3 regions of the Anaeromusa burkinensis DSM 3853 genome follow, and region 1 is predicted to be linked to each of the others. Evidence: riboswitches for the same ligand, from Rfam matches in the RefSeq annotation. Region 1 holds a riboswitch; each other region holds the start of a gene.
The links. A riboswitch is a leader RNA that binds a small molecule or an ion and turns the genes downstream of it on or off. The one in region 1 is predicted to bind cyclic di-GMP.
Positions count from the first base shown of each region.

Region 2: another riboswitch for cyclic di-GMP. It lies ahead of C508_RS19525 (HD domain-containing phosphohydrolase); the one in region 1 lies ahead of C508_RS0108175 (methyl-accepting chemotaxis protein).
Region 3: another riboswitch for cyclic di-GMP. It lies ahead of C508_RS0115735 (methyl-accepting chemotaxis protein); the one in region 1 lies ahead of C508_RS0108175 (methyl-accepting chemotaxis protein).

Region 1 covers NZ_KB894590.1:76,146-86,962, forward strand. Annotated here, with positions in the region: gene modA (molybdate ABC transporter substrate-binding protein) at 1-675, shown strand, start outside; gene C508_RS0108155 (macro domain-containing protein) at 691-1,248, opposite strand; gene C508_RS18150 (glycosyl hydrolase family 18 protein) at 1,261-2,280, opposite strand; gene C508_RS0108165 (GGDEF domain-containing protein) at 2,458-3,627, shown strand; RNA gene ssrA (transfer-messenger RNA) at 3,713-4,057, shown strand; gene hemB (porphobilinogen synthase) at 4,461-5,456, shown strand; cyclic di-GMP riboswitch class I at 5,880-5,965, shown strand; gene C508_RS0108175 (methyl-accepting chemotaxis protein) at 6,191-8,272, shown strand; gene C508_RS19835 (glycyl-radical enzyme activating protein) at 8,404-9,303, opposite strand; gene C508_RS0108185 (glycyl radical protein) at 9,290-10,817, opposite strand, start outside.
Region 2 covers NZ_KB894597.1:52,654-63,470, reverse strand. Annotated here, with positions in the region: gene gabT (4-aminobutyrate--2-oxoglutarate transaminase) at 1-1,150, shown strand, start outside; gene C508_RS0112380 (amino acid permease) at 1,274-2,677, shown strand; cyclic di-GMP riboswitch class I at 2,886-2,970, shown strand; gene C508_RS19525 (HD domain-containing phosphohydrolase) at 3,139-6,453, shown strand; gene C508_RS0112370 (hypothetical protein) at 6,596-7,036, opposite strand; gene C508_RS0112365 (M23 family metallopeptidase) at 7,303-7,737, shown strand; gene cpaB (Flp pilus assembly protein CpaB) at 7,864-8,763, shown strand; gene C508_RS0112355 (type II and III secretion system protein family protein) at 8,780-10,006, shown strand; gene C508_RS0112350 (CpaE/TadZ family protein) at 10,009-10,817, shown strand, end outside.
Region 3 covers NZ_KB894609.1:27,711-38,527, reverse strand. Annotated here, with positions in the region: gene C508_RS0115750 (DedA family protein) at 1-409, shown strand, start outside; gene C508_RS0115745 (DUF3887 domain-containing protein) at 448-882, opposite strand; gene C508_RS0115740 (hypothetical protein) at 884-1,291, opposite strand; cyclic di-GMP riboswitch class I at 1,455-1,540, shown strand; gene C508_RS0115735 (methyl-accepting chemotaxis protein) at 1,662-3,353, shown strand; gene C508_RS0115730 (methyl-accepting chemotaxis protein) at 3,587-5,278, shown strand; gene C508_RS0115720 (alpha/beta hydrolase) at 5,488-6,192, opposite strand; gene rsgA (ribosome small subunit-dependent GTPase A) at 6,233-7,306, opposite strand; gene C508_RS0115710 (CD3324 family protein) at 7,422-7,694, opposite strand; gene C508_RS0115705 (hypothetical protein) at 7,880-8,401, opposite strand; gene C508_RS18950 (CC/Se motif family (seleno)protein) at 8,600-8,878, opposite strand; gene C508_RS0115695 (rhodanese-like domain-containing protein) at 8,893-9,291, opposite strand; gene C508_RS19665 (EAL domain-containing protein) at 9,642-10,817, shown strand, end outside.

The DNA.
Region 1 (10,817 bases):
GCTGCGGTAAGTATGAAAGACGCGCTGGAAGAAATTCAACAGCAATATCAAAAAAAGAATCCAAACGTGAAACTCGTCTTTAATTTGGGAGCGTCCGGTTCGCTGCAAAAGCAAATCGAGCAAGGCGCACCGGCGGATATTTTCATCTCTGCGGCTCCCAAACAAATGGATGAATTGCAGGGAAAGGGGCTATTGCAACAGCAAACTCGAAAGAATTTGTTGGAAAACAAGCTGGTGTTGATTGTACCTCAAAACTCCCAGCTGACTATAAAAAGCTTTGAGGAGCTGGCAGATCCCGCTGTTAAGCGTTTGGCTGTAGGCGAGCCGCAAGTAGTGCCTGCTGGACAGTATGCGCAGCAGGTTTTGAAGAAGCTAGATCTTTGGGAGAAACTAGCGGAGAGAATGGTGTTGGCTAAGGATGTGCGTACGGTCTTAACGTATGTGGAAAGCGGCAATGCGGATGCTGGTATCGTGTATAAGACCGATGCGGCGATAAGTACGAAGATCAAAATTATTGCTACTGCTGCCGCAGGAAGCCACCAGCCTATCATTTATCCGGCGGCTATCCTTGCCAATGCTAAGCAACCCAAGGAAGCGGAAGCTTTCCTGCAATATCTTTTAAGCCCTGACGCCGCTAAGGTATTTGAAAAATACGGCTTTGCCATGGGTAAATAATCCATAAGCAAAAACCTATGATTCGATAAGCTTGGCAGCGGCGGCTGCTTGGAGGAAGTATTGACACGTTTCCGCGTCATGGTTGCAAAAAGTGACGCTTTCTAGAGGCGTATCAAGGCGAAGAAAAAAATCAATGACGGTTTCCAAAAGGATTTGCGCGCAACGGTCTTTGGGAAACCCGAAAATACCAGAGCTAATGGCTGGCAGGGACAAGCTGCGCAGATTGTAGAGATGTCCTAAAAAGAGGACGTTTTCGACGGCTTGCCGCAGCTTGCGTTCTTCGTCTCCTTCACCCCATTGAGGGCCAACTGTATGGATGATAAACTTGGCAGGCAGCTGACCGCCGTCGGTGATGACGGCGTGGCTCACAGGAAGAATCCCAATCTTTTTAATTAGGTCCTGACTTTGTTGCTGAACGACAGAACCTCCAGCGCGGGCAATCGCTAAGGCGGCGCCGCCGCCGTGCCGTAAGTGGCTGTTGGCTGGATTGACAATGGCATCGGCGGTTTCGGCGGTAATATCGCCTTGCTTAAGGTGCAGCATTTTTCCACGGGGCAGGCGTATCGTCTTCATATGTCTCCTCCTTTATGGCAGCAGAGGCCAAATATCAGGCGTTTCAAACCCTAAACGCCAGCAGGCCGCTCCGGCTAACTGGTAGGTGTGGATCAGCGCGGTTTTTAAGGCTAGAGAGTCTTTGTTTTCAACCCAAACGTGATAATATTTGCCGTCTTCTTCATACTCCAAATAAGACAGGCCGTAGTCAGAGCGCCATTGGGGCTGGATATTGTGCGTCTGCATTACGGCATTTACATCCTCCATAAAAAAGGTTTTCCCTTTAGCGGTTACTTTACCTTGTTCCTCGGCGTGTTCCCAACGTTTTGTATAAAAGGGGATGCCGAGGAACAATTTATTTGCCGGCACTTCTTGCAAGGTTTTTTTCAGATTTTTTTCCACCCAAGGAAGCGAGGCTACAGGCGCTCCAGGGGTGCTGGTAGCCCACTGCTCGTCGTAGGTCATGACCATAACATAGTCGACAATCGCAGCTAATTCTTTGCGGTCATAGCAGCGAGACCAAGAGGGAGTTTCATTCGGGACTGTCACGTCAATCGAGATAATCAGATTTTGCTTCTTCAGCTCTGTTGTAAGGCTGCGAATGAACTGGGTAAGGCGATCTCGGTCTGCGTCGGCTACATTTTCAAAGTCAATATTGATACCGTCTAAATGGTATTGAGAGGCATAGCTGCTTAGCTGCTGGATCGCTTGCTTTTGCGCAGCAGCCGAAGCAAGAAACTGCCGAGTCCGGTTTGCGTCAAAACCATTGTCGAATAACGCCCAGACTTGGCAGCCTTTTTGGTGAGCTGAGGCGACATAGCCAGCGCTGCCTTTGGAGTGAACGGAGCCGGTAGCGTCAGCCAGAGAAAACCAAGTAGGGGATAGTACCTGCAGGCCTTCGCGTACAGGTGCTGTTTCCGAGGTCTCGGAAAGGCTTTTTACATGATCCCAGGCCAATGTTAACGGCCGTTGCGCCGAGGCTGAGGCCGGCGTTCCTGTCCAAGAAAACAGTAACGATAGAAAAATAAAGATAGTAGTAATCCAAGGGTGCATCGATAAAACTCCTTTCTGGCGATAAGATCTTTGTATCTCATTATACTTGGTTGTATCAGGAAAAAGAATAAGTTTCAGAATTGCAACCAAGGTCCTACAGGTATTTTCCGTGAACGGGTTACGCGGGTCAGTTATTATTTGGTATAATATACAAAATAATCAAAAACTGTCTTGCGTATGAGTGGAGGCGGAAAGCCGCGGGAAGAAGGTGAGCTTATCAATTCGGTGTTTGCCGTACAAATGAATATTTACTTGACGCTGCTATTGGTAAGCATTGCGATTCATGCCTGCCTGAAGCTGGAGCGACGCGAGAGAGGAAACCCGCTCTTCCTGGTGTTATTATTGTTGACCTTGTTGATTCTGGTTTTGGAAACGTTCAGTGTCTTTTTCGCAGCTCCAGAATATCAACGAGTTGGCGGCCTTCAAAAAATTATAGAAGTACTGGGCTTTGCCTTGGCGCCATTACTTCCTTTTTGTATTTCGCTGTATTCGCAACAACGTGTTTTTCGCTATGATTCGTCTCAAAACCGAAAGTGGTCAAGATTGAGTTTGCCTTTGTTGCTAAATTTAGTGATTGCGACGGTTAGTTACTTCCTGTCCCCGGCGGGGACGGACGTGGCTTATGGAGAAGTCCGAAGCAATCTGTTAGCGTCTTTTTCTTATTTGACGACTGGATTTTATTATTTTGTAAATCTTCTCGTGATTTATGTAGGTCGCTGGAAAGTGACGCGAGAAGAAGTGGTGGTATTAGGCCTGCTTTCAGGCATTCCCTTGCTTTTTTCTCTATTTCAATTGTCGCATTTTATTTGGTCCGGCGTGACGATTGCGCTAGTCATTAATTATGTCTATATTGTTCATAATCAAGCGAAACGAGATCCATTGACCGGCTTAGCTAATCGTATGGCCTATGAAGAATATCTGGCTTCCTTTCGTCGGCGAACCGGCAGAAGCCTGGCGGCAATCAACATTGATCTGGATGATTTTAAACGCATTAACGATTCTTTTGGACACCATGAAGGCGATCATGCACTGCAACTTTTTGCGCGAGAATTGTCGGCTACGTTTGCGGGTAAAGGCTTGGCTGTACGGTTGGGCGGCGATGAGTTCCTGGTCTTACTTGAGGAAGAACGGCAGGAAGTATTGCAGCAATATGTAGCGAATTTGAAAGAACGCATTGAATCGCGCATTAAGGAATGTCAGCTCCCGTATGCCATCCACTTTAGTTATGGACTTACCACGCTTGATGAAGGATATCGCAGCGTACGCGAAATGGTCGAACATAGCGATGCGCTTATGTATGAAAAAAAGCAGGGCAAAGCGGGCAGGGCGAGGAAAAGACCGTTCTAAATGCAAGAGAGCGGCAAATGCATTGTGTTTGAGGAACATGCGTGCTATAATTATTTGTAAAGTCATAATAACTTCGTTGAAATCAGGGGGCGTACTGGTTTCGACAGGGGTGGTTGTGGTATAGGTAGCGAGCCGGGGTTCCATCTGCCCGTAAGACGGTGGGACAATTTTAATTGCCAACGAAGAATACGCTTTAGCAGCTTAATGCTAACGGGCCAGTTTCTCCCTCCCGCGGGGAAGCTGTCTCGTCACAATGCGGGATACCTGAAGTCCAATTCTCGGAGGACCCACAGGGAAACTTTATCGAGATAGCGCTGGCGCAGCCTGTCGTTGGGCGGCAAAAGGGCGAAACCTAAATTAACGACTGCGCTCGGAGACACCTGTATGGCGATACTTCTGGACAGGGGTTCGACTCCCCTCGCCTCCACCATTTAAATCCGGAACTAATGAAACCCGCGAATTTCGCGGGTTTTTTTGCTGTGTAATTTTTGCTGGGATTCGGATGGCTCTACCAAGTAAGATGATTTTACCCAAAATAGCAGAAATGGTTGATATATACAAGGGTATTGTTGGATTCGGAAAGAATAATAAAAAATATAGTATAGTTTGGAAAGTAAAATAATGAGTTGGAGAACAGTCACTTGACTCGTTTATGACAAATTGAGCGACACAGGGTAACACGCGCGTTAATGTTATCAAAAAAGGAACGTCCCTGTGTCGCTGGTGTCGTTTAGCCTAGAACAATCCTTATGTTATACTAATTAGTGTTGCGTTAAAATGATAAGCTCATGACCTAAAATATAGTAAGGTCGTTGCTGAGGAGGTATGGAGAGATGTTTACAGGAAAGTTCCCAACAGTACGTATGCGAAGAAATCGCAGTGATGAATGGAATCGTCGTTTAGTTGCTGAAAATCGATTATCGGTTGATGATTTGATTTGGCCTATATTCATACGCGAAGAGGTAGGAGAGCCTGAAGAAATTAAATCAATGCCAGGACAATTTCGTGTAGGCTTGGATCGGTTAGTGGAACACGTGGGGCCGGCGGTTGAGCTTGGTATTCCGGCAATTGCGCTATTTCCAGTTGTGCCTGGTGATAAAAAAGATGCAATGGGCAGTGAGGCAATAAATCCCGATAATATAATTTGCCAAGCCGCGAAGAAACTTAAGCGTGCTTTCCCTGAGATTGGTTTAATCGGGGATGTTGCACTTGATCCATATACAGATCATGGGCACGATGGTATTTTGTGTAATGGCTATGTGGATAACGATAGAAGTGTAAATATATTAGCTCAACAAGCGCTTTTACTTGCGAAAGCCGGTATAGACATTATTGCTCCATCGGATATGATGGATGGGCGTGTTGCGGCGATTAGAAGCGCATTAGATGAAGAAGAAATGATTCATACAAGAATTATGTCATACGCTGCAAAATATGCATCTGGATTTTATGGCCCCTTTCGTGAAGCATTGGGTTCAGGGAAGTCTCTTAAAAATAACAAGAAGACTTACCAGATGGACTCGGCTAATGCAGAGGAGGCGTTGCGAGAAGTTGCCATGGATTTAGAGGAAGGCGCTGATATGGTGATGGTTAAACCGGGTCTTCCTTATTTGGATATCATTCAACGAGTGAAGTCTCGATTTGCTGTGCCTACATTTGCCTATCAAGTTAGTGGGGAATATGCGATGTTAATGTCTGCTATTCGAAATGAGTGGCTTGATCCCAAGATTGTTATTGGAGAGAGTTTGCTTGCTTTTAAACGTGCGGGTTGTGATGGTATACTCACTTATTTTGCCTTAGATATAGCAAAACAGTTGCGCAATGAATAGGTCAGTGTTGTTCTGAAACAGTTCGGTAAATTTGCAAAACCGGATTGTGAAGCTTGTCCTGAGAAAGTCAATGGCGAGTGAAGCCCTAATGGTTCCTACTTTGATTTATGGCGGTATGATTCAATTGAATTTGTACATGTGATTCTGTAGGGTTCCCCTCCATCAATCAAATCCGGATTTTGTCCAAATTATAAAACCCGCTAATATCTGCGTTTGTTAGGTATTAGCGGGTTCTTGTTTTGGGGAACAATAGAATTGATAAAGAAATGCTCTTGTTCTATTTTTCGAGAGTATAGCTTTGGACTAAAGTCATGTTTTTGAACATAAATAGCAAAATAGTGTATAAATTAGTATGAATATGCAAAGCGTTGTTTGACTGTTGTTTAAAAATGGATTAGACTGTAAAAAATGAATAAAAACATTGGATGTAAAAGGCAAACTTGCTGAAAAGCAAGGACGCAAAGCCGTGGGTCTAAGGACGGAATGTCTATGATTGCCAGGTTGCCGGTTTGAATGCTTACTAATGCGACGCCGGTTAAAGTAACCGGCGTTTTTAATTTGCATTTTATCCTAAAGAGTATCAGTATATACTCTTCAAAATGGATTTGAGAAAAAGTGAATAGAAATGTTGAATGTCAATGTCGACAGGTGTTTGAAAGAGGAATTCTTTTTCAAATACCTGTTTTTATTTTGCAAATGGTACTGACTGGCGAATTTTTCAAAGGAAGGTGAAAATGGTGATGAAGGTAAGGCGGATTTTTCAACCAGGAATTTTTATTATGAGTCGATTCCGCTTAATGGCTAAGTTTTTGATGGTGAGCTTAATTTTAGTAGTGTTACTGAGCGTCGCGCTCTTTCAGTTTTTTTCGGGGAATTATGCAAGCAAAGATTTTTCACAAAAAGAAGTATATGGGGTTGAGTATGCTCAATTATCTCAACGATTAACTAGGCATATTCAAGAGTATTGGTTTTTGCAAAAAGAAGGTGCGGCTAACCTTGTAGAAGCGGATTTGATCGAGCTGAAAAAGTTAGACCAAACGTATGAACATGTTTTAGATTCTTCTCAAGAAAATAAACAAGTATCAAAGAATATCGAAGAATGTGAAGCGTTATGGCATAAAGTCGAAAAAGGAAATACGAATTCATATGAAAATTTGTCAGCGGCGCTTACAACGTTGCATACCAATATCTCTGATAACTCCAATTTAACCCTAGATCCGGACTTGGATTCGTATTATTGTATGGATGTAGTGATGTTTCGCAGCCTTGCTATTGCGGAATCTCTATACAAAATTAGAGAAGTTGTAGCAGCTCAGCCGCCGGAAGGATTATCATACAGTGAGCGGAAAAAACTAATTGCCTTGAGCTCCCAGTTAGCAATTTTGGTTGACACTGTTAACACCGATATGCAAACAGGAAGCGAATTTAATGAGGTGAAAGGTCAAAGTATACTGAAAGACATTGGGGTTCCAATAAAAGATTTCACGAAAATCCAAAGCAAATTTTTAAAGAAGCTTGATGAAGAGCTTGAAAAAGAAAAAGGCTATGTTCAATTGGATTTTCCAGACATTGATCAAGCCATTTCCGCGAATGATCAGTTGTTTGCCTCCATAGGAGGAGCTTTGTGGAATTTATGTAATGCGCGTGTACTGCAATACGAGCAGCAGGCGAATATAGTCATTATTGCTATTCTTGTTTCACTGCCTGTCTTAGCGTATGTATGTATTGCATTAGTTTTATCCATTACTAATGCTGTTTCTATAATTGGAGAGAATCTAGAAAAAATTCAAAATGGAGATCTGTCGGTACATATTGAACTGCATTCGCAAGATGAATTGAGTAGTATCTCCAAAGGGATTAATCGAATGCTTGCTCACATGAGAGATATTTTGCAAAGAATATCCGCACAGTCAGAAGGGTTGATTATTGCTTCTAAAGAGTTGTCAGTTAGTTCCGAGCAATCAGCATTGTTGGCTGATGATGTAGCAGATGCTACGTCGCAAGTGTCACGAGGGATAGAAATGCTTTCGGCTTCTACGGAAGAATTAAACGCTTCTGCTGGAAATGTGGAAGCTAATATTGAAAAGATGGCTCTTTTTTCCGAAGAGGGACGAAGTGTTGCGGAAAATATCAAAGAGCGTGCAGAAACACTAGAGGGAAATGCGCACGCTTCCAGAACAAGGGCAGTTTCGTTATACGATGAAATGAATAAAAGTATGCTTCGCTCTATTGATGAGTCCAAAATTGTTGAAGAAATATCCTCTATGGTGGAAGTAATTGCAACTATTTCGAAGCAAACTAATTTGTTGGCTCTGAATGCAGCGATTGAAGCGGCGAGAGCTGGAGAAAGCGGCAAAGGATTTGGCGTTGTCGCGGAGGAGGTTCGAAAGCTGGCGGAAGCGTCTGCGACGGCGGTAGGAGAGATTCAGTCAATGACGCAAGCTGTCCAAAATACGATATCAAAATTGGTGGAAAGCAGCCAAGAGATACTAGGGTTTATCAATGGAACCGTAAATGAAGATTATAACTCCTTTGTTAAAGTAGGAGAACAATATAAGGAAGATGCAAAAGCTTTTTTTGATACGACGGAAAATATTAGCGCTCAATTGCAGCAAGTGTCTCATGAAGTAAAAGAGATATCTCAAGTCATTGAATCGGTCGCTGAAGTGATCTTGGAGAATTCGTCACAAGCGCAAGGGATATCGTTGAACACGGCAGGAGTAAGCGAGAAAATGAAGTCGATTCAATCTTCCTCCGTATCGTTGGAACAGATTGCAGGCAAGATGGGAAGTTTGGTGGTTCAGTTTAAACTGTAATCTTTAACGAATTGTGATAGCGCCTTCAGTTTCCTGCTTGATGGTCTCGTGAGACTCACTACTTCCAATTGCATGTAATGAAAACAGCTCCAGGGACTTCTTTTTCTAAAGAAAGTTCCCTGGAGCTGTTTTTAAGAATAACTGACAACCTCTAATCCCTTGCAAGCGAGTTTTTCTTTTATCCCCTGTAATTCGTCAGCTGTGGGCGCTGTAAAGCTCGTAAATGGAAGGCCAAGAGCTTCCATTTTTTCTTTTCCCAGTGTGTGATAGGGGAGGAGTTCAATTTTTCGGACTCGCGTTTGCTGAAGCAAAAAGCGGCTTAGTTGTTCGAGGTTTTCATCGTCAATATTGACTTCGCGGATTGCAGGCATGCGAATGACGATATTGTCATTGAAATAGGAGGCCGCTTTGATGTTTTGCAGGATGGTTGTATTGTCTATTCCGGTGAAGTAGCGGTGCTTGGTAGGATCCATTACTTTGAGATCAAAAAAGATATGATCTAGTTTTTCAATAATATCTTTGCAGTTAGTGAAGTTGAATTGAGCGCAGCTTTCGACGGCTGTAGCTATGCCGAGGTTTTGGCATTGGTTTACTAATGCGCGCAAAGCTTCTTCTTGATAGAATGGTTCTCCCCCGGAAAAAGTGACGCCGCCCCCGGATTCCAGATAAAAAAGAAAGTCTTTTTTTAGTTGCTGCATTAGAACGTCAATACTCTGACTCTCGCCCATTTTCTGGCGTGCTTTATTGAGGCAGACGGACACGCAGGTAAAGCATTGCTTGCAGGTTGAAGACGCAAAACGAACCTGATTATCTTCCAGAAAAATCGCACCAGCGGGGCAGTGAGAAACACACTGTTGGCAGTGGGTGCATTTGTGGGCTAGAAACATCAATTCTGGATGAGGGGACCAGGATTCTGGATTTGCGCACCAGCGGCAACGAAGCGGGCATCCTTTAAAAAACACGGTGCTGCGGATGCCGTCACCATCGTTGACCGATAAGCGTTGGATTTGAAAGACGTTACATGCTTTCATAAGTGGTTCGCTCAATGATGGCGTCTTGCGCTTTGCGAGAAAGATTTACGAATTGTGTGCTGTAGCCGGCAACACGGACAAGCAAGTCTCGATAATTTTCCGGGTGCTCTTGAGCGCTGCGTAGAATCTCTGGAGAAATGACATTGAATTGAATATGAAAAGCTCCCAGTGAAAAATAAGCGCGAATTAAGGAGGCCAGGTTATTGAGGCCACGATTCGTCTCTAACAGAGTTGGCGAGAGTTTCACATTGACGAGTGTTCCGCCGCTGTGAATGTCATGGTTGATTTTTGCTGCAGAGCGCATGGCGGCGGTGGGGCTGGTTATATCGGTGCCTGCATGCGGCGAGACGCCTTCGGTAAGGGGCGTGCCTGCTTTGCGTCCTTCCGGCGTTGCGCCGACTACTGAGCCGGCAGGGATGTAGTTGGAAATACCCATAAAGGCTGAGTTGAACTTCGCTCCGAAAATATCGGTGTATTGCGTGATTTCCTTATGATAGAAATCGGAAATTCCTGTGGCGAGAGCGTCAACTTCATCCAGGTCATTGCCGTATTTGGGACATTGCAAGGCGGCCTGCCGGAGTTCTTCAAATCCGTCCCAGTCCTGTTCCAGAGCTGCAGCAAAATCTTGCAATTTGTACGCTTGGTCTTCAAAAACAAGCTTGCGAATGGCCGCTAGAGCATTGGCGCTGTCTGCAAGGCCGATGCCTGTGAGCACAGGGCCTAGGCAGTATTTGGCGCCACCCCGGCTGAGATCCCGGCCTTTTTCCATGCAGCCGTCCACTAAGAGAGAAAGGTAAGGCCGTGGCACAATTTCAGCATGTACTTTCTGTGCGGTAAGCGAGCCGATGATGCCGATTTTTATCAAATGAGCCGCTTGGCGAAAGAATAGCGACTTGAATTCTTCGAAATTGGTACTGTCTGCGAGGTTTGTCGCCAAGCCCATTTGTTTGCCGTTTATGCGGCTGATTCCGCCGCTGAGCGTATATTCCATAGCGGCTGCCAAATTAATATTGACGGCGGACGTCCATTCTCCGACTTTGCGAAAATGGGGAACAACGCAGCCGCAATTGCTCCAGTCACGGGCGTCCTCAGGGGAGAGGCCCGCAGCTAAAAGCATTTCCGAGCCGACGCGATCATTGTGGATAGCGGGGAATCCTGTCCCGCAGCGAACCAGCTTGCAAACGGCCTGCAAAAATTCGGGAGGACAATTGGGGTGAATGCGAACGCTAAGTCCGGGTTGATGCGTTTTGACTCGTTCCGTCGCTTCCAGGCAAAGATAAGATATTTCGTTGGTAGCGTCGCTGCCGTCACGCTTACGTCCGCCCACGGTGAGGTTTTGAAAAGAATTGTAGCCAGCAAAAAATTGAGCCGTATTGCTGGAAATAGCCCAAACCCACTCGGATAATTTGAGCCAAAGGCATTCGATACGCTCCAGCGCTTCTTCCCGGGTGAGGAGACCGGCGTTTATATCTTTTTCATAGAAAGGGTACATATATTGATCGAATCGTCCCAGA
Region 2 (10,817 bases), on a different contig from region 1:
AAACGCCGGCCACTGTCCGAAGCCGGTAGTGGAAGCCGTTAAAAAACAAGCAGATAAACTATTGCATTCCTTTTTTGCCATCGCCATGTATGAACCCTATGTGGCGTTAGCGGAAAAAATGAATCAAATTGTACCTGGAAAGCAGCCTAAGAAAACGATGTTTGCCAACAGCGGCGCAGAAGCGGTTGAAAATGCGGTGAAGATTGCGCGTCAAGCTACCAAGAAGACCGGGATTGTATCGCTGGAATGCGGTTTTCATGGACGGACGCTGTTGGCCATGGCGCTTACCAGCAAGGTGAAGCCCTATAAGCATGGATTTGGCCCGTTTCCTTCCGATACGTATAAAGTTCCCTCGGCGTACTGTTATCGATGCCAATTCCAATCAACCTATCCAGGATGCGGCATGCACTGTTTAGAGCATTTTGATCGCTTCTTTGCAGCTGAGGCGGCTTCTGATCAGATTGCGGCGGTTATTGCCGAACCCATTCAAGGCGAGGGCGGGTTCATTGTTCCGCCTCAAGAGTATTTCTCCGGCCTGAAAGCGATTTGTGAGAAAAACGATACCCTTTTTATTGCCGATGAGATTCAGACTGGCTTTGCACGTTCTGGAAAGATGTTTGCTATCGAACATTGGGGCGTAGAACCGGATATCATGACTACGGCGAAATCAATTGCTGCCGGCATGCCGTTGAGTGCTGTTACTGGCAAGGCGGAGGTAATGGATGCGCCTGGAGCCGGTGGAATTGGCGGTACCTATGGCGGCAATCCTCTGTCCTGCGTTGCTGGTTTGGAAACGATTCGCTATATGGAAGACAATCATCTATGTCAGAGGGCGCAGCATATTGGCGATGTAACCATGAAACGTTTGCAAAATCTGCAGGAACGGTGCGCGGCGATCGGCGATGTGCGGGGCTTAGGGGCCATGATTGGCATTGAGCTGGTAAAAGATCGGAAGACGAAAGAGCCTGCTAAGGAAATGGCGGCTAGCGTCATCAAGCTGTGTTTAGAAGACGGTCTCTTGGTGATTGGAGCCGGTATTTACGGAAATGTGATTCGCTTGCTGATTCCGTTGGTGGTTACAGATGCTCAATTGGATCAAGGCCTTGGAATTTTGGAGAGAAACATTCAAAAAGCGGCAGCTACATGCTGATTTTGCGAAGGTAGGCACACTTGGGCAAAGACGCCTGCATCACCTAACTAGGTGTTGCAGGCGTTTTTTATATAAATCAGCGTGTAAATGTTATGTTGTGGTTTTTAAGAGGGGGGGCTGTACATGGAAAAACGAGAGTTTGCCAAGGAAAATCTAAAGAAAGACTTAAAAAATCGACATATTCAATTGATTGCCATTGGCGGGGTTATTGGCGTGGCTTTGTTTATGGGTTCCGCTTCCGCCAGCAAGATGGCGGGGCCGGCGTTGACGCTGGCGTATGCTCTGGGCGGCGTCGTTATGTACTTTGTGCTAAGGGCCTTGGGAGAAGTCACGGTGGAACATCCTGTGTCCGCTTCCTTTTCTGGATATGCTAAAACTTTTTTCGGACCTACGGTTTCTTTTATTACCGGTTGGACTTATTGGTATCAGTGGGTAGTTTTGGCAATGTGCGAAATTGCCGCTGTAGGTATTTACGCGCGATACTGGTTTGTTGATACGCCGCAATGGTTGGCGGCGCTGGTTTGCTTAGGGGTGATTGCAGCGGTGAATTTGGCCGCCGTCAAATATTACGGAGAGTTTGAATTTTGGTTTGCTCTAATTAAAGTGGTTACTATCATAGGGATGATTTTCTTAGGATCCGCTATGATTTTGTTTGGCATCGGAAATGGCGGCGAGGCGATTGGCTTTTCAAACTTATGGGCGCATGGAGGCTTCATGCCGTTTGGCCTGAAAGGCGTTGCCATGGCCTTGGTTATGGTAGTTTTCGCCTATGCTGGTGTTGAAATGATTGGTATTACAGCAGGAGAAGCGGAAGATCCGAAGCATTCTTTGAAATCAGCCATTGATAAAGTGTTCTGGCGTATCCTCATTTTCTATGTTGGTACGATGACGGTTATTCTTTCCATTTGTCCCTGGGATACATTGCCTAAAGGGGTAAGCCCGTTTGTGATTATCTTTGAACGCATGGGAATTCCCTATGCGGCAGGAGTTATGAACTTTGTTATTCTTTCCTCGGCGGCGTCCTGTCTGAACAGCTGTATCTATGTGTGCGGGCGGATGCTTTATGGGTTATCTCTACGGGGAGAAGCTCCCCGGTTTTTGGGAACTCTTTCCAAGCATCAAGTTCCTGCCAATGGGATTTTATTTTCCAGCGCCGCTTGTCTAGTTGGCGTATATTTAAACTTTTCCTATCCAGATACGGTGTTCTATTTTATGTCGGCGTGTACGGTCACTGGATGTATTTGGACTTGGGCTCTTATTATGTGTATTCACTTAAAATGGCGCAAAGGACTAAGCGAAGAGCAATTTAGTCGGTTGCAGTATAAGATGCCTCTTTTTCCGTACGCAAATTACGGCGTGTTGCTTTTCTTGGGGGCTGTTGTATTAGGGATGAGTTATGATCCGGATAATTTAGTGGGCCTTTACGTGGCGCCCTTCTGGTATGGAGGCTTATTCTTGGCATATCAAGTCTTGAAGAGCCGCAATAAAGCGGTCGCCGTAGTGGAAGAACGTTGCCAGGTTAATTGAAAAGATGATATGACCCCAATAAGTTAGACTTTATAGCGTATCAGCTTTTACTGATACGCTATTTTTTATGCGGCATTAAGACGAAGGGCCATGTTTAAAGATAAGTTAGACTTAGAAATTGTAATAAAATGTAATTGACTATAGTTGCCTAGGAAGTTAGACTAAATTTACAATATAATGATTCTAGTCATGTAATGATTTCTAATAAAATTGTAAAAAGCAAACTTGCCGAAAGGTAAGGACGCAAAGCTATGGGTCTAAGGACGATTGTCTATGATTGCCAAGTTGCCGGGGCATATAGCCATAAAAATACCGGCCCAATTTTGGCCGGTATTTTTTTATAGAAAAAGTTGAACCAATAAGCCGGTAAAATAATCGCGTAACAGGCGTCGAGGCCATGTCATGAGACCTGTGAAAAATCAAGCTAGGGTTAATAAATAGGAAGTCTAGGAGGTTTATACTTGCAGCACAAAAAAGGATTTTTGCGAAATTGGCAATTTCTAAAACGCTTTCTTTTATTTGGCTCTGCGTGTTTGCTTATCATTGTGTGGACGAGTACGTTGAGCTTGCTTTATTTTGAACATCGAACCGTGATGGAAGAAGCCAAGCATGATTGCGAGCGTATGGGGATGGCTTTTGAAGAGCATGTTCGTCGTGTGCTGAATACAAATGAATTTTACTTAAATCATATGAGAGACGAATATGAGCAAACCTATACCAGGACTCCAGGGCTGGAAAGACTTTTTCGGCAAATTCGTTTGGATCCTATATTAGCAGCCGGTATAGTAGATAATAAAGGGGATTTTGTCTTAAATACGATTGGTGAAGGCCAAGGAATTAATATCGCGGATGTTCCTCATTTTTTGTACCATACCGAAAGTGGTCGTGATGAACTATATATTGGAAAGCCGTACAAAGGAAAAACATCTCAACGGCTTAGTATTCATTTAACGAAGCGCTTGGCCTATCCAGATGGACAATTTGCTGGCGTGGCCATTATTGCAATGAAACCAGAGTATTTTTCTTCTTTTTATCAGGAAATGAATTTTTCTCGGAACTATACGATTCGCTTTATCGGATTAGATGGTGTTGTGCGGGCTAGTGGCCGTGAAAGTGAAATTGGTAATAACCTAAGTCAGGATCCCGTTTTTCAACAATTGGAAGAACAAGAAGATATTATAACTAAAAGCTATGGAGATTTTCTGGCAACACAAACGAAGGAGACGTTGGTCGAAAGCTATAGAAAGATGCAAGACTATCCCCTTGTTATTCAAGTAGGGACTTCGCAAGACGTATTGAACTTATACTACCAACATAGAACCATATCTTTGCTGGCGGCGTCTATGCTTAGCCTGGGCATTGTTTTGGCAGCTAGCTATATGTTATCTAGTCTTCGTAAACAACATAAAGAAGAGCTATGGCTCCGTACATTTATCGCACATACGCCCATCGTGTTTTATGCATTAGATAGCTACGGGAGCTTTACTCTTTCTGAGGGGGAAGGCTTGCAAAACGACGGCTCCCAGGGAACTCGTCGTGAAGTGGGCGCATCGGCTTTTGCGGTTTATAAAAATCATCCAGAGCTTGTGAATCAAGTGCAACGTGCGCTGCTAGGGGAAACGGTTATAGGAGAATTCTTGTTTCAAGCTCGCTGGTGGAGCCACCAGCTAATCCCTTTGAAAAATGAAAGTGGCTCAGTATGGGCTGTTGTAGGCGCCGCCTTTGATATTACGGAGCGGGTCCAAGCAAAACAAAAACTGCAGGAACATTACGAGCAGTTAAGCGCCACCCATGAAGAGTTGCTTGCAACGGAGGAAGAACTGCGCGAGCAATATCAAAAAACGGCGCAGGTGAATCATGATCTGCTTTCGCATAATGCGTTGTTGAAAGCGTTAAGTGAAGTATCTTCCCAATTGTTGGCTCAAAAAGATGTGGATAGCTTGCTAGCGATTATTATTTCCTGGGCCACAAGGAGTACTGGCTCTGTACATGGAACCGTAGGGCTGCTGGACGAAACGAAACAGCTTATCGTAGGACTAGGCGGAGTCGGGTTGTTTGCTCAAAAGGAGCATTTTGGAATCAAGCTTTCCTTAACATCTGGAATTATTGGCGAAGTACTTCGCACAAAAGAAGCTTGTATTGTGAACAATTATAAAGAGTGGCCGAAAAGGAATACGCATCCTTCGTTGGCGGAAGTTTGTTGCTTTGCCATGGTGCCCATGAAGAAGGAAGACCGTATCCTCGGCGTTATTGGTATTGCCTTTACGGAGGAGAATCGTGTTTTTGGGGAAAAAGAAATGAATACGCTGATTCCGTTTGCGGAGCTGGCAGCCATTGCCGTTGATAATGCGCAAACCATGAAAGCCTTAGCAATCAGCCAAAAACAAGCGGTGGATATTTTTGAAGCGGCAGGGGATGGTTTGATCGTCTTTGATGGTGAAAACGGCGCCATACTGAGAGCAAATCGAAGGGTTGAAGAACTTTTTCAATGTTCACAACAAGAGCTGCAAGAGAACGGTTTAGAGGTACTGGTACAAGGGGTACAGCAAGAGAAAACCTTGCAAGTGATTCGAACCGTTGTTGCAGAGGGGGCGTATCCAATTTATGAAAAAGAGTTTCAGGCTCGAAACGGTAAACGGCTAATTTTAGAAGTTAGTGCAACGACCGTGGAATTTGAAAATAAGACGTGTTGCTTGGCTGCCCTTCGCGATATCACTGCGAGACGTGAAGCGGAAGAGCACGCACAGTATCTGATGCAGCGCGATAGTATGACCGGTGTGTATAATCGATCATTTTTTGAAGCGGACCTCGGAAAAATGAAAACAGAAGAGAAACGAAATATTGGTATTTTAGTTTGCGATGTGGATGGCCTTAAATTGATCAATGACACGTTAGGGCATGCGCAAGGCGATTTGTTGTTAAAACGAGTAGCCGCGTTGTTAGAAGAAGAATTGTCATTTCCAGATTATGTTGCCAGAGTTGGCGGAGATGAGTTTGTAGTAGTTTGCTTTGATACTTCGCCAACTAGCATGGAAGAATTAGAGAAAACCTATCAAAAACGCTTGCAAGACTATAATGAGACGTACTTGCAATTGCCGGTGAGCTTGTCGATGGGGTGGAAAATTGCGGAGTATTCCTCTGAAGCGGAACAGGCCTTAAAGTTGGCAGATTCCTATATGTACCGTCAAAAAATACACCAAAGTCATAGTGTGCGACATTCGATCGTTCAGACATTAATGAAGGCGTTAGAAGAACGCGATCATATTACAGAAGGCCATGCGGACCGTTTGAGTGTTATGCTGGAGGAAATGGGGCGCTGTCTTGGCTTGCCTAGCAGTGCGGTTGCCGATTTGCGTTTGTTTGCCAAATTTCATGATATGGGCAAGGTGGGGATTCCCGACAGCATTTTGAAGAAACCGGGAAGGCTGACGCCGGATGAAATGAAGATTATGCGACAACACTGCGAAATTGGTTTTCGTATTGCAAAAGCTTCCATTGATTTGGAGCCGATTTCAGATTGGATTTTAAAACATCATGAAAACTGGGATGGTTCAGGATACCCATTGGGTCTAGCGGGCGAAGAAATTCCTTTGCAGTGTCGGATATTGAGTATTGTGGATGCTTATGACGCTATGACTAGTGATCGGCCTTATCGAAAAGCAATGACAAAGAAGGACGCTATTGAAGAATTGCTTCGTTGCAGCGGTTCGCAATTTGAACCGAAACTGGTTGATTCGTTTTTGGCATTGCTAGCAAACAACGACTGTGATTGTTAAAAACGTATAATAAGCCATATCTGGCATGAAGAAAAAACCGTTCCGCCGGGAACGGTTTTTTCTTCATCATGCGTCGTGTTAAAGGGAGGTGTGTGCGTGCTAAAAGTGGGGGATGAGGCGGTAAGATACGATGAGAAAACTTTTATTGTGTAGTTTTTTTTGCATCAGCAGAGCCTGCGAGACGGTGCTGAGGATATAATTCCTTAGCCACTATTTTCGCTTGCGTTTCACTAAGGCCAGCCCCGGTAATCAGATCACTCACTGTATTGTGAGTACGAGCTGTCTTTAGCTTGCTTTTAGAAGCCGCTTCGCGTTCGGCAGGCGTCATTTTTTTTGCCTTTTTATATTCTTCACGGCGATCTGCATCTTTTTTCTTATACATATCAATGATTTTCCCTTTTTGCTGATTGGTTATGGTTCCTTGCGCAACCAGCACTTTTAGGGTTTCCTCTGTGCGCTGCATAAATGTTTTAAAGTAATCTTGCTGTGGTGCGGCTTGAGGAGCGCCAGCCAGAGCGACTCCGGAAAAACTGAAACATAGTAAGCCGAGAAAAAGGAAAAGGCAAAGTTTTTTTAAATGCATGAGTAGCATTGGCGAGTCCTCCTAATTGCTGATCTTACTATATTGTAGACGCAAAACAAGGAATGTTTCAACGCTTTTTTGATAAATTGGGAAATGAGTCTAACGAGAATACTTTCTAAAAAGCAGGAAGACAAGAAGAAAGATTTTTTTGACAATATTTAGTGAATTCGGCTTTCTCCTAAAGGAATAGGCAAAGTTTTGTTGAAATAAAACATAAAATGATAACTATGTAATGTTGTAAGGAGGTTGTAAAAGGAGGCGATGGCATGAAGAGGTTGCTCGGAATTCTCGTTTTAGTAGGATGTTTAACCGTTTGGCAAACAGGAATTTGTGCTGCATATACGGTGACATCTCCGTTCGGTATGCGCATACACCCGATTAGTGGTACATGGCAGTTTCATAATGGCGTGGATTTAGCTTTGGATTATGGTACGCCGATTGGAACCTTATGGGATGGGCAGGTTATTTATGCGAATCAATGGAGTGGTTATGGTAATTGTATAGTCGTAGCTCATGCTAATGAAGTGTATACGCTTTATGCCCATTTAAGCCGGCTTGCGGTGAATGAGGGAGCGTATATAGGAGCGGGAACATTAGTAGGGTATGTAGGGAACAGCGGGTATTCAACGGGGCCGCATTTGCATTTAAGCATTTGGCAGGGAAGCCAATGGATCGATCCGTTGAGTGTAATTGGACAATAGGAGCAAACTATTCTTAATTAAAAACTGAAAATTTAATATAATCAGTAAATATAGCAGGAATTATAATTGCGCTAGTGAATAGGTATTAATAAAACGTTTTGGAATGCGAGATGGGGGGGATGATTCGTGAAAGTAACCATGACCAATCGGAAATTACTGCTTGTGGCGTTGGCAATTAGTTTAGTGACGGCAACCTTGGCCTATCAGTACTTAAAAGGAGCTAGCGCTCTAAAAAACGAAGGAGAACTGCAAACGGTAGTGGTAGCGAAAAGCGATATTATACCCAAAATGCGCCTGACGGCGGAAATGTTGAAAGAAGAAAAAGTCCCTGGGAAATACGCGCAGCCAGGTGCTATCACTTCCTTATCTTCCTTGGTGGGAGTGGTGGCCAAGGACAGCATTGGCGCTGGGGAGCAGATAACAGAACGTCGGCTGCTTCTGGACATGAAGGGAGTAGGTTTTACTGGTATTATCCCTCAGAACAAGCGGGCGATGGCGCTGGCGGTTACGGAAGCCAACAGTGTCGGCGGTTTGATTAAAGTCGGTGACTATGTGGATGCTCTTGTAAGTTTTGATTCAGGCAGTGTTGGTGAGAATGCCAGCAGGATGCTGCTACAGAAGCTGTTGGTTCTAGCGGTGAATCGGGAAACCGGCCTAGATTCGGGAGATAAAACGGTAACGAAGGAAGCAAGCAAAACGGCGACAGTGACTGTGGCAGTGGACCCCGAAGATGCGCCTAAGCTTTTTTTGGCGCAAGATAAAGGAAAAGTATCGTTGGTGCTTCGACCCTATCTGGCCATGCCGGAGCAAGTAGTAGCGCAAGTAATGACGCCTAGAGATTTAGTAGGGTCTCATGCGGCCCCGACAGCTAAAGAAAGTTCTCCGAATGCGCCTTCCATTTTTCCGACAGCAGCTCCGCCGGTGTTGCCTCCGGCAATGGGCGTGCCAGGAGGAAGTAGCAGCGGCGGTGCGGGTGGCGTAATGGTAATCCGCGGCACCAAAACGGAGTCGGTAGCTGTAAATTGAGGATGGAGGGAAGCAGATGAAACGATGGATTTATATCATAGCAGTCATTATGGTTCTGGCTTTTGCGTCTTCAGCGTCGGCGGCCTCCTTGTCAGTAGGGATTAACCAATCGAAAGTGATAGAGATGTCCGGCCTTACGCGCGTAGCGATTGCCAATCCGGAAATTGCGGACGTGATGGTAGTATCGAGTTATGAATTTTTGCTGGTAGGCAAAAGCACAGGGAAAACGACTTTGCAGGTATGGGCAGATAATGGTCTTAGTACTTATGATGTAGAGGTTTCCTCTAACGATCCAGGGGCAGCAGTAGAGGTGCAGGCGTTAGTAGGAGCGGACGGCATTCGAGTCAACAAAATTAATAAAACTATTGTGTTGGAAGGAAAAGTTAACAGCCAATACCAAAAGCAGCGGGCGGAAAAAGTAGCAGGGGCATATGCTGAGAAAGTGGTCAATTTATTAGAAATTGTTCATCCAATCCAGGTGAAGCTGGAAACGATGATCCTGGAAATTGACCGCAGTAAGGTCAATAATTTGGGAGTTACCTGGGGCAATCTCAATGGCGGCATTGTAAATCCAGGCAGCTTCCAAGCAGGGCAAAGTCAGACCAACAGCTATGCTTCTAGTAGAGTGTTTGGTAATTTTGGAACTTATCAAAACATCAATGCTCAGGTTTTGGCATTAGTACAAAAAGGGGACGCTAAGATTCTTTCGCGACCAAATGTAATTACCTTAAGTGGTGATAAAGCGAATATTATGGTAGGCGGGCAAATACCCATTCCCGTGAGTAACCAAAATGGGCAGATTTCTGTCGAGTGGAAAGAGTATGGTATTAAATTGGATATTGAGCCCCAGGTTAATTCCGATGGCCTGATCCAAAGTCGTATCAAGTCAGAAGTAAGTTCCATGGAATGGAACAGCACCCATCGTATTAAGATTGGAACAAACTTGGATATTCCACCGCTCAAAATGAATAAAGCGGAAACTGTGCTGGCTCTTTCTTCGGGGCAGACGATGGCATTAGGCGGTTTAATTAACCGAGAAGTTACTAAAGATATTACCAAACTTCCTTTCTTGGGCGATCTGCCCATTATTGGCAGCCTCTTCCGGAGTACCTCTTTTAATAGCGGTGAAACGGAATTGGTAATTTTGGTTACTCCGACCCTGGTGAACCCTGAAGAGTATCAACCGTCGACGACACAGGAAATGAAAGAGTTGTTGAAGGAAGATCCATGGGGGGGGGGATAAAAATGACAGAAAAGATAAGGGTGCTGCTAGTTGATGATAACGAAGACACACTGCGTAACATTACAGAGCTGTTAAGTTACCATGAAGAAATTGCGTTAGTGGGCAAAGCGAATACGGCCCAAGAAGGATTGGCGCAGGCTGCGGCATTACAGCCGGATATCGTCCTCATGGACGTGAATATGCCGGGAATGAATGGCATTGAAGCGGCGGAGGTTATGCAGGATCAAGCTCCTAATGTCAGTATCATTATTATGAGCGTGCAAGGGGATCAGGAGCATTTGCGACGCGCGATGATCGCCGGAGCCAAAAACTATCTCATCAAACCATTCAGCAGTGAGGAAGTCATTTCGGCGATTAAGCAGGTGGCGGATCTGGAACGACGGCGTCGGAGATTGCTGCAGATGCCGTCGAAAGGAAGACGGGAAGGACGGATTATTACGGTCTTCAGTACCAAGGGCGGTATTGGCAAGACGCTGATTGCTACGAATCTTTCCGTTGCTCTGGCGGAGCATACCGGGTGCTCTACGGTATTGGTAGATGGTTATTTGCAATTTGGCGATGCGGCGTTGTTTTTAAACTTGATGCCCCAAGCGACCATTGCAGATTTGATTAAGGATTTAGACCAAATGGACGAAGGTGTAATCCGCAGCTATCTGACTCCCTATAGTTCCCGACTGAGCGTCTTGGCGGCGCCGCATCGGCCGGAAGAAGCGGAAAGCATTTCAGGAGCGCAGATGGCGGAGATTCTGACTAAACTAAAGGGGATGTTTGATTTGGTGGTGGTGGATTCGCCGCCAAGCTTTGCGGATTT
Region 3 (10,817 bases), on a different contig from region 1:
CTCCTACGCTTTTGGCTATTACGGCGGTCGTCCCTTTATTTTAAAATACGGCAAATACTTTTTTGCTACTCCTTCCAACGTCGACTTAGCGCAACGTTGGTTTGACCGCTATGGCCTGACAGCCGTATTCTTTGCCAGACTCCTGCCTGTGATTCGCACCTTTATCTCCTTGCCCGCCGGTTTTGCCAAAGTCAATTTCGGCAAATTTGCCGCCTATACCGTTTTAGGCTCTCTGCCCTGGACCATCGCTCTAATTTATTTGGGCGTCGCCCTCGGCGAAAATTGGTATCTTCTTACTACCTACGGACATCAAGTCAGCCTCGGCGTCCTTCTGCTACTTATAATCGCCTTGCTTGTTTGGCGGAAGCGCACTAGTGGTAAAAAAACAAATAACAACAAGGACATGTAAAGATAAAAAACACCTGGCCAAGAGCCAGGTGTTTTGCTTTATTTGCTTTTCGGCTGCGGAGAATCCATCCAAAATCCTGCTACAACATAGCCGCCATCACGTTCGACCAACACATTACGAATGATGATTTCCGCTGCTTCCTTGGAAAATTTGCTTTTATAGGTAACAATGGTATACGTATCGTTTAGCTCAGCCGCAACAAACTCTTTAGAAAGATAACTGCCAAAGTTCGCTTTCGTCGCCGCAATCACTTTACGATATTCATTTTCGTTCAACTCTGTTTTCATTTTTTCATCAAAGTCTTTCGAAAAGCCCTTATAATCATCTTCATTAACAGCCTGTAAAATGTTCTCCGTTATTGGATCAGCGGCGGCCTTCACTTGCTCCGCGAAGCGGTTGCCTGCAGAACAAACAGAAAGACTCATACTAAAGATCAACATCGCCACCAACAGCATTGTTTTAAATTGTTTCATGTTACCCCCAATCATCCCCGCCAAAATCATTATCTTGGTAGTCGTCAAAGCTATTGGAAGCTATATCCTGCTGGCTGCCCTCATCCCAGGTACTTTGATTGGCAACGTCCGGCAGATTTCCCGCCTCCGCCTGTCCCAGCAAATCGTTAAATTCATCTCCATTTAAAATGCCGTTCGACGTAAGGGTCTCGCGCAATTCATCATCATCCATATTGCGCCACATATCATACTGGTGCTGGTCAATCAGATACTGCGACAACAAATACCCGAGCACCATACCGCCCAGCATGCCCCCCATGCCAAAACCGCCATTGCCTCCCATATAAGGATTCTGATTATACCCCGAACGCGAGCGAAATAACCGATACACTACATAGAGACCCAATAAAATCAAAAGCATCGTCAACATCCCAAAGCTCCTCCTGCCCGCAACACGCACGCATTGTCTGCTTTATGCGTCATTTTTATTTTGCCTATTCTCATTATAAACGGTTATTGTGACAAATGTATGAAACAGAACACAAAAAAATTGACAAACATTCCATTCTATTGTTTAATAAATATCACAATATCATAATGTAGGGCAAACCTATTGAAAAATAGGGACGCAAAGCTACGGGTCTAAGGGCTAACCGCCTATGATCGCCGCGCCGCCAACTAGCTAGTTGCTACTTGCTATTCGGACAGGCTTTCCTGTCTTTTTCTTTTTTCTCCAGCACTATGCATGGTGACGCCTCCTACCCAACACAACAGTAACAAAAAAAGGAGAGAAACACCAAGTGAATTTGACCATTGGAAAAAAGATTTTAGCAGGATTTTCAGCCGTAATTATCGCCACCTTACTCATGAGCGGGTATACGTACTACAAAATTGGTGAAATGAACCGCGAGTACCATGATGTCACAACAATCAATTTGGAGAAACTAGCCTTAGTGGAAGAACTATCCGCCCATATTATTGAAGAAGCCGCTACGGTGCGCAAATACAACCTCACCGGCGACGCTGCGGATAAAAGTAAATTTGAAGCACTCCGGAAAGAGTCTGATGCTAAACTGGCGCGCATGGAGCAAATTTTCGTAACGGAAAAAGCCAAAAAATTAATTGGTGAAATCAAGCCGGCTAAAGCCGCCTATGAAGCGTTCTCGCTACGCGCCATGCAAGCCCGGGATGCGCAGGACCAAACAACCTTGCAGCAGGTCATCCAGCAAGGCGCTCAGCCCTATACTACCGCCAAGACTAATTCTGATGAATTAGTTGTAATGATTAAAGCTTTCGTAAAAATGGAGCAAGATAAAATTGCCGCAAAAGGCCAAACTAACCAGCAACTACTGCTCTTCGTTAACGCCTTGCTGATTATCGGCTCCATTGCCATCAGCTTAGTTTTGAGCCGCGGCCTCTCCCGCGCCGCTCAGCAAATGGTGCAGGCCGCAAGAGAAATGGCTGCAGGTAAACTAACGTCTGAGCCGATCCAAGTCCGTTCTAATGATGAAATGGGTCAATTAGCAACCGCCTTCCAGGAAATGAAGGAAAGCATGCGTCATTTGATTCGCCAAGTTAGCTCCTCGGCGGAACAAGTGGCCGCCTCTTCCCAGCAATTGACCGCCAGCGCCGATCAAGCCGCCCAGGCAGGCAGCGATGTCGCTGCGGCTATTGGTTCAGTAGCACAAGGCTCGGAGCAGCAGTTGCAGGCCGTAGATACCACAGCCGCAACAATGACGCAAATGTCCGCCAACATCCAACAAGCCGCCGCTAACGCGAACCAAGTCAGCGCCCGAGCCAATGAAGCCGCGCAAGCGGCCCAGGTCGGCAGCCGTGAGGTCGACGCCGCCATTGCGCAAATGCAGCAAATTGAGGAAAATGTAGTCCAGTCTGCCGCCGTTGTCGCGCAGCTTGGCGAACGCTCTCAGGAAATCGGCCAAATCGTGGACACCATTTCCGGTATTGCCAGCCAAACAAATTTGCTGGCCCTAAACGCAGCCATTGAAGCCGCCCGAGCCGGTGAGCAAGGCCGGGGTTTTGCAGTCGTAGCCGAAGAAGTACGCAAGCTGGCGGAACAATCTCAAGGAGCCGCTAAAGAAATCGCCATGCTGATCGGTGAAATCCAAGGCGATACGGAAAAAGCCGTAACCGTCATGAATGAAGGTCCGCAGCTAGTCCAACAGGGTTCAACTGCTGTTCAGTCCGCCGGTGAAGCGTTCCATAAAATCGGCTCCCTAGTTGAAACCGTTAATATGCAGATGCAGGAAGCCTCCGCCGCTATGCAGCAAATGGCAGGCGGCAGCGAACAGATGGTTTCCGCCATGAAAGACATTGATCACCTGAGCAAGCAGGCCGTCAGCCAAACGCAAACGGTCTCCGCCTCTACGGAAGAACAGGCTGCTTCCACCGAAGAAATCGCTGCTTCCAGCCAAGCTTTAGCCAGCATGGCCGAAGAGCTGCGTCAAGAAGTCGGCAAATTTCAGCTCGCCTAACAGGTTTAACAAAAGGACTCGGCCCTGCTCTGCAGACGCCGAGTTCTTTTTTATTAAAAACAGCCATGTGTAATGTATTTTTTCAAAATTCAAACATTACTTTGACACCAACGCTCTTCTATCGTTTATAATAAATATAATACACTAATATTTTCCAGCTCCAGGACGGCGATCTATAATTACATATCCTTTTCTTAATGCAACAGCAAGCATCACGAAAGGAGTAGTTTAGTATGTTTTTACTTAAACGTCTTAGCTGGAAAATGGTCTCTATCTTTGCGCTCATAACAATCCTCGGCACATCCATAATTAGTTGTTATGCCGTTTACACAATGGAGGAAAAAATCATTGCCGCCTCTAGGGAAAAGCTTCGTTCTGACCTGAATGTCGCCAAAGAGTATATCAATCAGCGAATTCCAGGGGCTTGGAGCAAACAAGACGGCAAACTGTTTAAAGGAAATACATTAATCAATGACCTTACGCTTATCGACGAAATAAAAGCCATGACTGGCACAAATGTTACCCTCTTCCTTAATGATACGCGCATAGCCACAACCGTACGCAACGCCGAAGGAAAGCGCGGCACCGGCACCGTAGCTGCAGAAGCAGTCGCCGATACGGTATTGAGAAACAATAAGCTTTACGTAGGCAAAGCCCTAGTTGTCGGCATGGAAAACCAAACGATTTATGAACCCCTTCAAGATGCCAGCGGCCAAGTAATTGGCATGTTTTTCTTAGGCGTACCCACCGCTCCTTACGATGCGATGGTTACGGATTTCCAAAAAAGTCTCACCCTTTTTGTGCTTCTTGAAGCGCTTCTAGCGGCGCTGGTAATCTACTATGTGTCTCGCCGGATCACTACTCCCATTGAACAGTTGGCGGCTGCTGCCGCCGCCGTATCAACAGGCGACCTGTCCGTAGCCATCGCGGTCAAAAGCAAAGACGAAGTCGGCGTTTTGGCTGACGCGATGCGCGCCATGATTGTAAATCTAGATACGATGGTTAAACAAATTGCGCAAACCGCCGAAGAGGTAGCCGCTGCCTCCGAAGAGTTGACGGCAAGCGCAGAACAGTCCGCCCAGGCCAATACACAGGTAGCTACTGAAATCAGCGAGGTAGCCAGCGGCGCTTCGCAGCAGGTTCTTTTGGTGGAAGCAGCTTCGCAGGTAGTGCAAAAAATGACCGGCGGCATTACGCAAGCTGCTTGCCAAGCGGCCGCCATCGCCGGAATCACCGACAAGACCACCAGCGCTGCTACAGACGGCGAAAAGGCTATCGGAATCGCCATCAACCAAATGAACAGCATTGAACAATCAGTTGCCGCTTCGGCACAGGTTGTTTTACAGCTCGGCGAGAAATCAAAAGAAATCGGACAGATTGTTGACACGATCTCGCTGATTGCGAATCAAACCAATCTGCTCGCCTTAAACGCCGCCGTCGAAGCCGCTCGCGCCGGAGAACAAGGACGGGGCTTTGCCGTTGTCGCCGATGAAGTTCGCAAGCTGGCGGAACAGTCCCAGGAAGCGGCCCAGCAAATCGCCAGCATGATTTCAGAAATCCAAAGTGAAACAAGCAACGCCGTCAGCGCCATGAATGACGGAACTCGAGAAGTTAAAGTAGGCGCAGAGGTTGTCGATACCGCAGGGCAAACGTTTAAAGAAATCGTTTTACGCATAACGGAAGTCTCCGCGCAAGTTCAAGAAATTTCGGCAGCCATTCAACAAATAGAAAGCGGCAGCAACGAAATCGTAGCTTCCATTGACAATATTGACCACATCAGCAGGCAATTTGATGATGAAACCCAGACCGTTTCCGCCGCAGTTGAAGAACAATCGGCTTCCATGGAAGAAATTGCATCCGCCAGCGAAATCTTGGCAAAGCTGGCAGAAAAGCTGCAGGCTGCTATCCGCAAGTTCAAGCTTTAAAGTCCAATGAACAGAACCATTGATTATCTGGCAACTAACAAAAAACTGGCAGCTGCAAACCAATCGGTGCAGTTGCCAATTTTTTCGTCTCTGTTTTGCAGAAACCACATCTCAAGACAGCTCTCTTTTTACTGCCTTCAAAGCATAGCTTGCTTATCGAAAAAACCGACCTTCCCCAAAAGAAGACCGGCTTTCACTATAATGCGTTTCTATTTTAGCCGCTGTTTTAGCCATTCTCTATAGCAATCAAGCTGCTCCGGCGTATGGAAATAATGCTCTCCTTCCGCCATAACGGTTAGGTCGCACCCAAAACGTTTTGCAAAAGAAGCCACCTCGTCTCGTTCGCAAAGAGTATCCTTTGCGCCATAAAGAATCGCCGTCGGACTGGGCCATTTCAAAATGGGATGTTCTTGAACATAGCAATAGTAATCCCAATATAGCGTCTGCCCTATGGGCGTGGAAATCTCCTTTTCCTGTTGCAAGCGCTCCTTGCTGACGTCAAACCATAACATCATGGAATCGATAAGCCGCTTCATATCGACCACCGGCGACAAAAACAAGCTCTGCCGCAGCGGAACGGCTTCATACGCCAGCAGACTGAAATACGCCCCCATACTGCAAGCAAATAAGCTAATCTCCTTGGCTTGTTGCGTTGCAAACTCCATAACTTGGCCCAGCTCATACACGCACTGCTGGACTTTGCACAAGGTTTCTTCCGTCTGCCGGTCTCCATGCTGCGGCAAATCAAAGCTCAGCACTTGATACCCCAGCGGCACTGCCTCTTGCGCCAACAAGGCAAGCGGCGCATCTTGCTTATGCGACTGATTTCCATGCACCGCAACAATAAGCTTATCGCTTTTTTCACCCCACAATAAGGCCGGTATGTTCTCAATGGTTAACTCCTGCGTAATCATATTCTCTCTTCTTTCATTATTTTCAATCGCCCATCCGCTCTTAAAACCTACGTTTTTTACTGGCCTCTTGCATGAGGCGGCGCGCATTTTTTCGGCCCCCAACGTCGGCAAACATTACGGCCATTTTCGCCTCTTCCAGGCGGCGAGAATCCAGTTCCGCATAGAGAAGCTCCTGGCGCAATTTCCGCCAGGATTTCAAGCGTTCCTCCGGCAGCAGCCCCTCTGCCGCCGCCCGCCTTACCGCACAGCCCGGCTCTTTATCATGCCTGCAGTCTGCAAAACGGCACGACTGCGCCAATACTTCAATATCCGCAAAAGCTGCAGACAAGTCCCCGCTCTCCAGCGCCATTTCCCGCATGCCCGGCGTGTCGATCACAATGCCGCCCCCTGGAAGTAAAAGCATTTCACGGCGCGTAGTCGTATGCCTTCCTTTTTCGTCTTTGCGAAGCCCTGCCGTGGCCAATACCTCTTTTTTCAGCAGGCGGTTAATCAAGGTAGATTTCCCCACGCCGGATGAACCGATAAATGCCGCGGTCTTTCCCGCCCCCAGATATGCATGCACGGCTTCGACGCCGTCTCCCTCCAGCGCAGAAACACATAGCACCTTCGCGCCGCAAGCGCAGCCATAAGCCTCCGCCGTCTTCCCCTCCACATCCTCGCAGACGTCGGCTTTGGTAAGAACCACTACCGGCGTAGCGCCGCTGCTCCAAACCAAGCTCAAGTACCGCTCCAACCGCCGAAGATTGTAATCGCTGTTCAAGGCCATGCAGATAAACACCGTATCGACATTAGCCGCAATGAGCTGCTCCTGTCCCGCCGTTCCCGCCGCTTGGCGAACCAGTAGGCTATGGCGGGGTAACACGCGCCATAGCAAAGCCGCTCCCTCGGCATCATATTCCAGCGCCACAAAATCGCCCACCGCCGGGAAATCAGCCGGACGCACAGCTGCATGCCGCAGCCGCCCGGCAACAACCGCAGACCGCTCTCCTGTCGCGGTTATCACCGTATAGCCGTCTCGATATTGCGCCGCTACGCGGCCAAGCTGCGTCATGTTGTCTGCGGCTTTGCGCTGCATCTCGGTCAAGCCCAATTGCTCCATTGAAAAAATGTTCATCGTGCGCCCCCCTTTTAGGCGCAGTATAGCACATCTTTAGGACGCATTAGTTCTCCCTCTTGTTTCAGAACAAAAAAGGAGAGTCGCAAGGAAGCGTTTCCTTACGACTCTTTGCTTATTCCGCTTCCCTTGAAGCCAAGATTTTATACACCGTCTTCGGTGATAAATAGTATGCTTCCGCAAGTTGACGAGGGGACAAGCCCTCTTGACGTTTCCGTCGTATTTCCCAGTTTCGCGCCGCTGTCTGCTGACGGGTTTGCGTTGTATCCCCCCAGCTTCGCCGCGATCCTTCTTTACGCGGAATATAAAGATACTCGCCGTCAATATATTCTTGCACAGCCAGCAGCAAATCCTCCGGCAATACCTGCGCAGCCGCCTTGTAGCCCATGTTGCTTCCTCCTAAATTCTTTAGGATTGGGCAAAGGCTATTACAAAGTTTGCAGTCTCATGCAATAGCCTTTGCTATGCACGAACTACAGATTGCGTTTGTACGATAAGTCATTCTCCCTTTCTTCTGGTATAGACTTAGCATATTCCTTTAAAATTCGTCTGTCAATATTAGGAATCACTCATTCATTTAAGCATTTTATGCGCGACAAGAGCCACAGCCACAAGCAACGCCGATGTTTTGTGCCACTTGCGCAGAACTAGCATCCTTCGATTCTTGTAGAGCCAATTGCCGCCAATAAAAAGCAGCAGCGCAGCCGCCGCGGCCACTTCGCCGCTATAAACAGCGTTTATTCTGTACGAGCGATACATCAGCATTACATAGCCATGTAAAAAAGCCAACGACACGGCGGCATACCCCAAAAACACATGCCACGCGCGCAACTGCTCCCATATTTTTTGCAAATACCCGGCCCCGATAGACGCTCCCGGTTCCTTGCGCTTCTTAAGCCAAGAAAAAAGCTCCCGGCTCACATACAAGCAGCCCGCGGCAATCCCTCCGTACATAGCCAAATTTCCAGCTTCTTTGCCGGCTTTGCTAAACCAAGTTCCCAGCACCGGGCTAGCTCCCGTTTGCCCGAAATAATCCAGCCCGCTTATACCGATGCAGATCGCCAAAAGAATGCGTCCTGCCAACACCTTTGTCATCCTTGTTGCCTCCTTCAAGTAATGCCGCTACTCCTAACAGCCTTTTAACCTCCACCTTATGTAGCAGACCCTGTGCCAATACTCGTTAATGCAAAAGAACCTGCCTTGAAACAACCGTTGTTTCAGTACAGGTCCTTTTGCATTAGCCGCTAGCCTTACTGTCCCGCTAATCCAAACCGCAGCTTCTCTTTTCTGCAATCATACAAGCTTCCAGCCGGTGATTTCCAGATTGCGAAAGCCCAAGAATTGATTGACCGCAATCGTTAAAGGAAGCGACACCAGCTCTTTGGGTACAAACGCCTCAATTCCTTGCAGCATAAGCTTCTCATAATTTTGCGGATCATGGGGCACGCCCAAGCGAACGCTGGGCTTTTCCCGCAGATGAATGCAACAGCCGATTTCCGGTGGCAGTTCTAAATGAATCGGTTTTTTCTTTTCTTTAACATAGGCAGCCGCTTCGGGCGTAATCGCAAGCATAGTCGCACCTCCTTCTACTGAACCACTTCATAAGGCCAGTCTTGAATGCCTCCAAAATCGTACACCGAGGCATATCCCATCTCGGCCAGCAGTACTCCTGCCTGACGGCTGCGATTGCCGCTGCGGCAGTACACGAGAATTTCCGCGTTTTTATCAGGCAGCACGACAGACGCCTTCTCCTTCACTTCCGCCAATGGCAGCAATACCGCCTTGGGAATGTGCTTTTCACGGTATTCTTCCGCAGTCCTTACATCCAACACAACCGCCTGCGGATTCGCAGCCATTTTCTGCTTTGCCTCCGCCGCTGTTATTTTGTGATACCCCTCAGGAGCAGAAGCCTGCGTTTTACAACCCAAAGCAACTACCGCCAGCAGCATAAGGGCTGAAATAACAAGCACCAATTTCGTATCCATAAATAAGCAGCCCTTCTCTCAAAACATCCTATACTATCTATAGCTTACGGAACTAGCTGTCCATTGTCAACAAATAATTTTTATCTATTATTTTTAAATATACTTCCTGTCGCCTCTCGCAAAACTCCTAGCCTTCACCCATGAAGCTCTCCGGCAACGACGAAAAGGCAGTTATAAATACAAAATCCCTTCTGCAATCAAAAGGTATTCTTATGTATTTAGCGAAACTACCAACTATATGATATCGGGTAAACTTTCCTTGCTTTTATACCGAATTTCACCCGCCCCCTGCTGCTCGCCATGGCTTTACGGTACAGCTTTGCAAAAGTCAGACAGAAAGGTGATGCAACATGATTTTGCGAAGATTCGTCTTAGCGCTAATTGCCTTCTACTTGATGGCATCCGTTTGCGCTGGCGCGCCTTCCGTAAAGTATCAAGTTGATAAAAACTACCCGCCGTACACCTTTCAAAACAAAGAGTATCTGTATGGATTTGATTCCAGCTTAATTACCCTTGTCTTGGATTCCACCGATTACGATGTCGACTACTCCTCTGACTCTTGGGATCGAGTCTATAAACGGCTGGCAAAAGGCGATATCGACATTGGAGGCATCATTGCCGTCACAGAGGAACGAAAAAAAGAAGTCCTCTTTACTAAACCCTTGTTTAATTCCTATGTTTCCATCTATACGCTGGCTCATTTTCGAAAAATAGCCTTAGAAGATTTGGCGGACCTGCGCGTCGGCGTCGGCAAAAGCTACTACACGGAAAGTCTTTTGCGAAACACGCTGCATATCTCGCCTTACCAAACATATGACGATATTGACGACGCTCTGCCCGACCTGCTTGACGGAAAAATCGACGTGATTTTTGAAAACCAACAGCTTATGGATTATACGATTATTTCTAAGAATCTTAAAGGGATCGTTGTTCCTCAGGTTACCAATCTCTTTCCCCGCGAGCATGCCTACGCCGTTAGCAAGTCCCGCCCGGATTTAGTGGAATATATGAACCACAAACTCGATCAATTAAAAGACAACGGCGTTTTTGAAGAATTGTATTTAAAATTTTTCTATACTCATTCGGACGGCTATGTAAAAGCTCGCCAAGAAAAAATCCTCTTTTTCCTGCTCATCGTCGCAGCGTCTCTCATTGTTCTCGGCATAGCAATCAAACTGTATATAGACCGTCTCAAAAAGAAACTGAAAATAAACTATGACCAGTTGTTCCTCGCCCACGAAAACCTGCAAGCCCAAGAGGAAGAATTAGCCGCTCAAAACGAAGAGCTCTTAGCCAAAGAAGAGGAGCTGCTTTGCAACTATAACAAACTCCACTACGCATCCCTCCATGATAGTCTTACAGGCTTGCCCAACCGAGAGCATTTAAACGAACAGTTGAAGGAAGAACTGGAAAAAGCGCAAAAAGAAGGGCATACAGGGGCTGTCCTCTTTATCGACCTAGATGATTTAAAAACAATTAATGATACCTTAGGGCATCAATATGGCGACGATTTGATTATTAAGTCC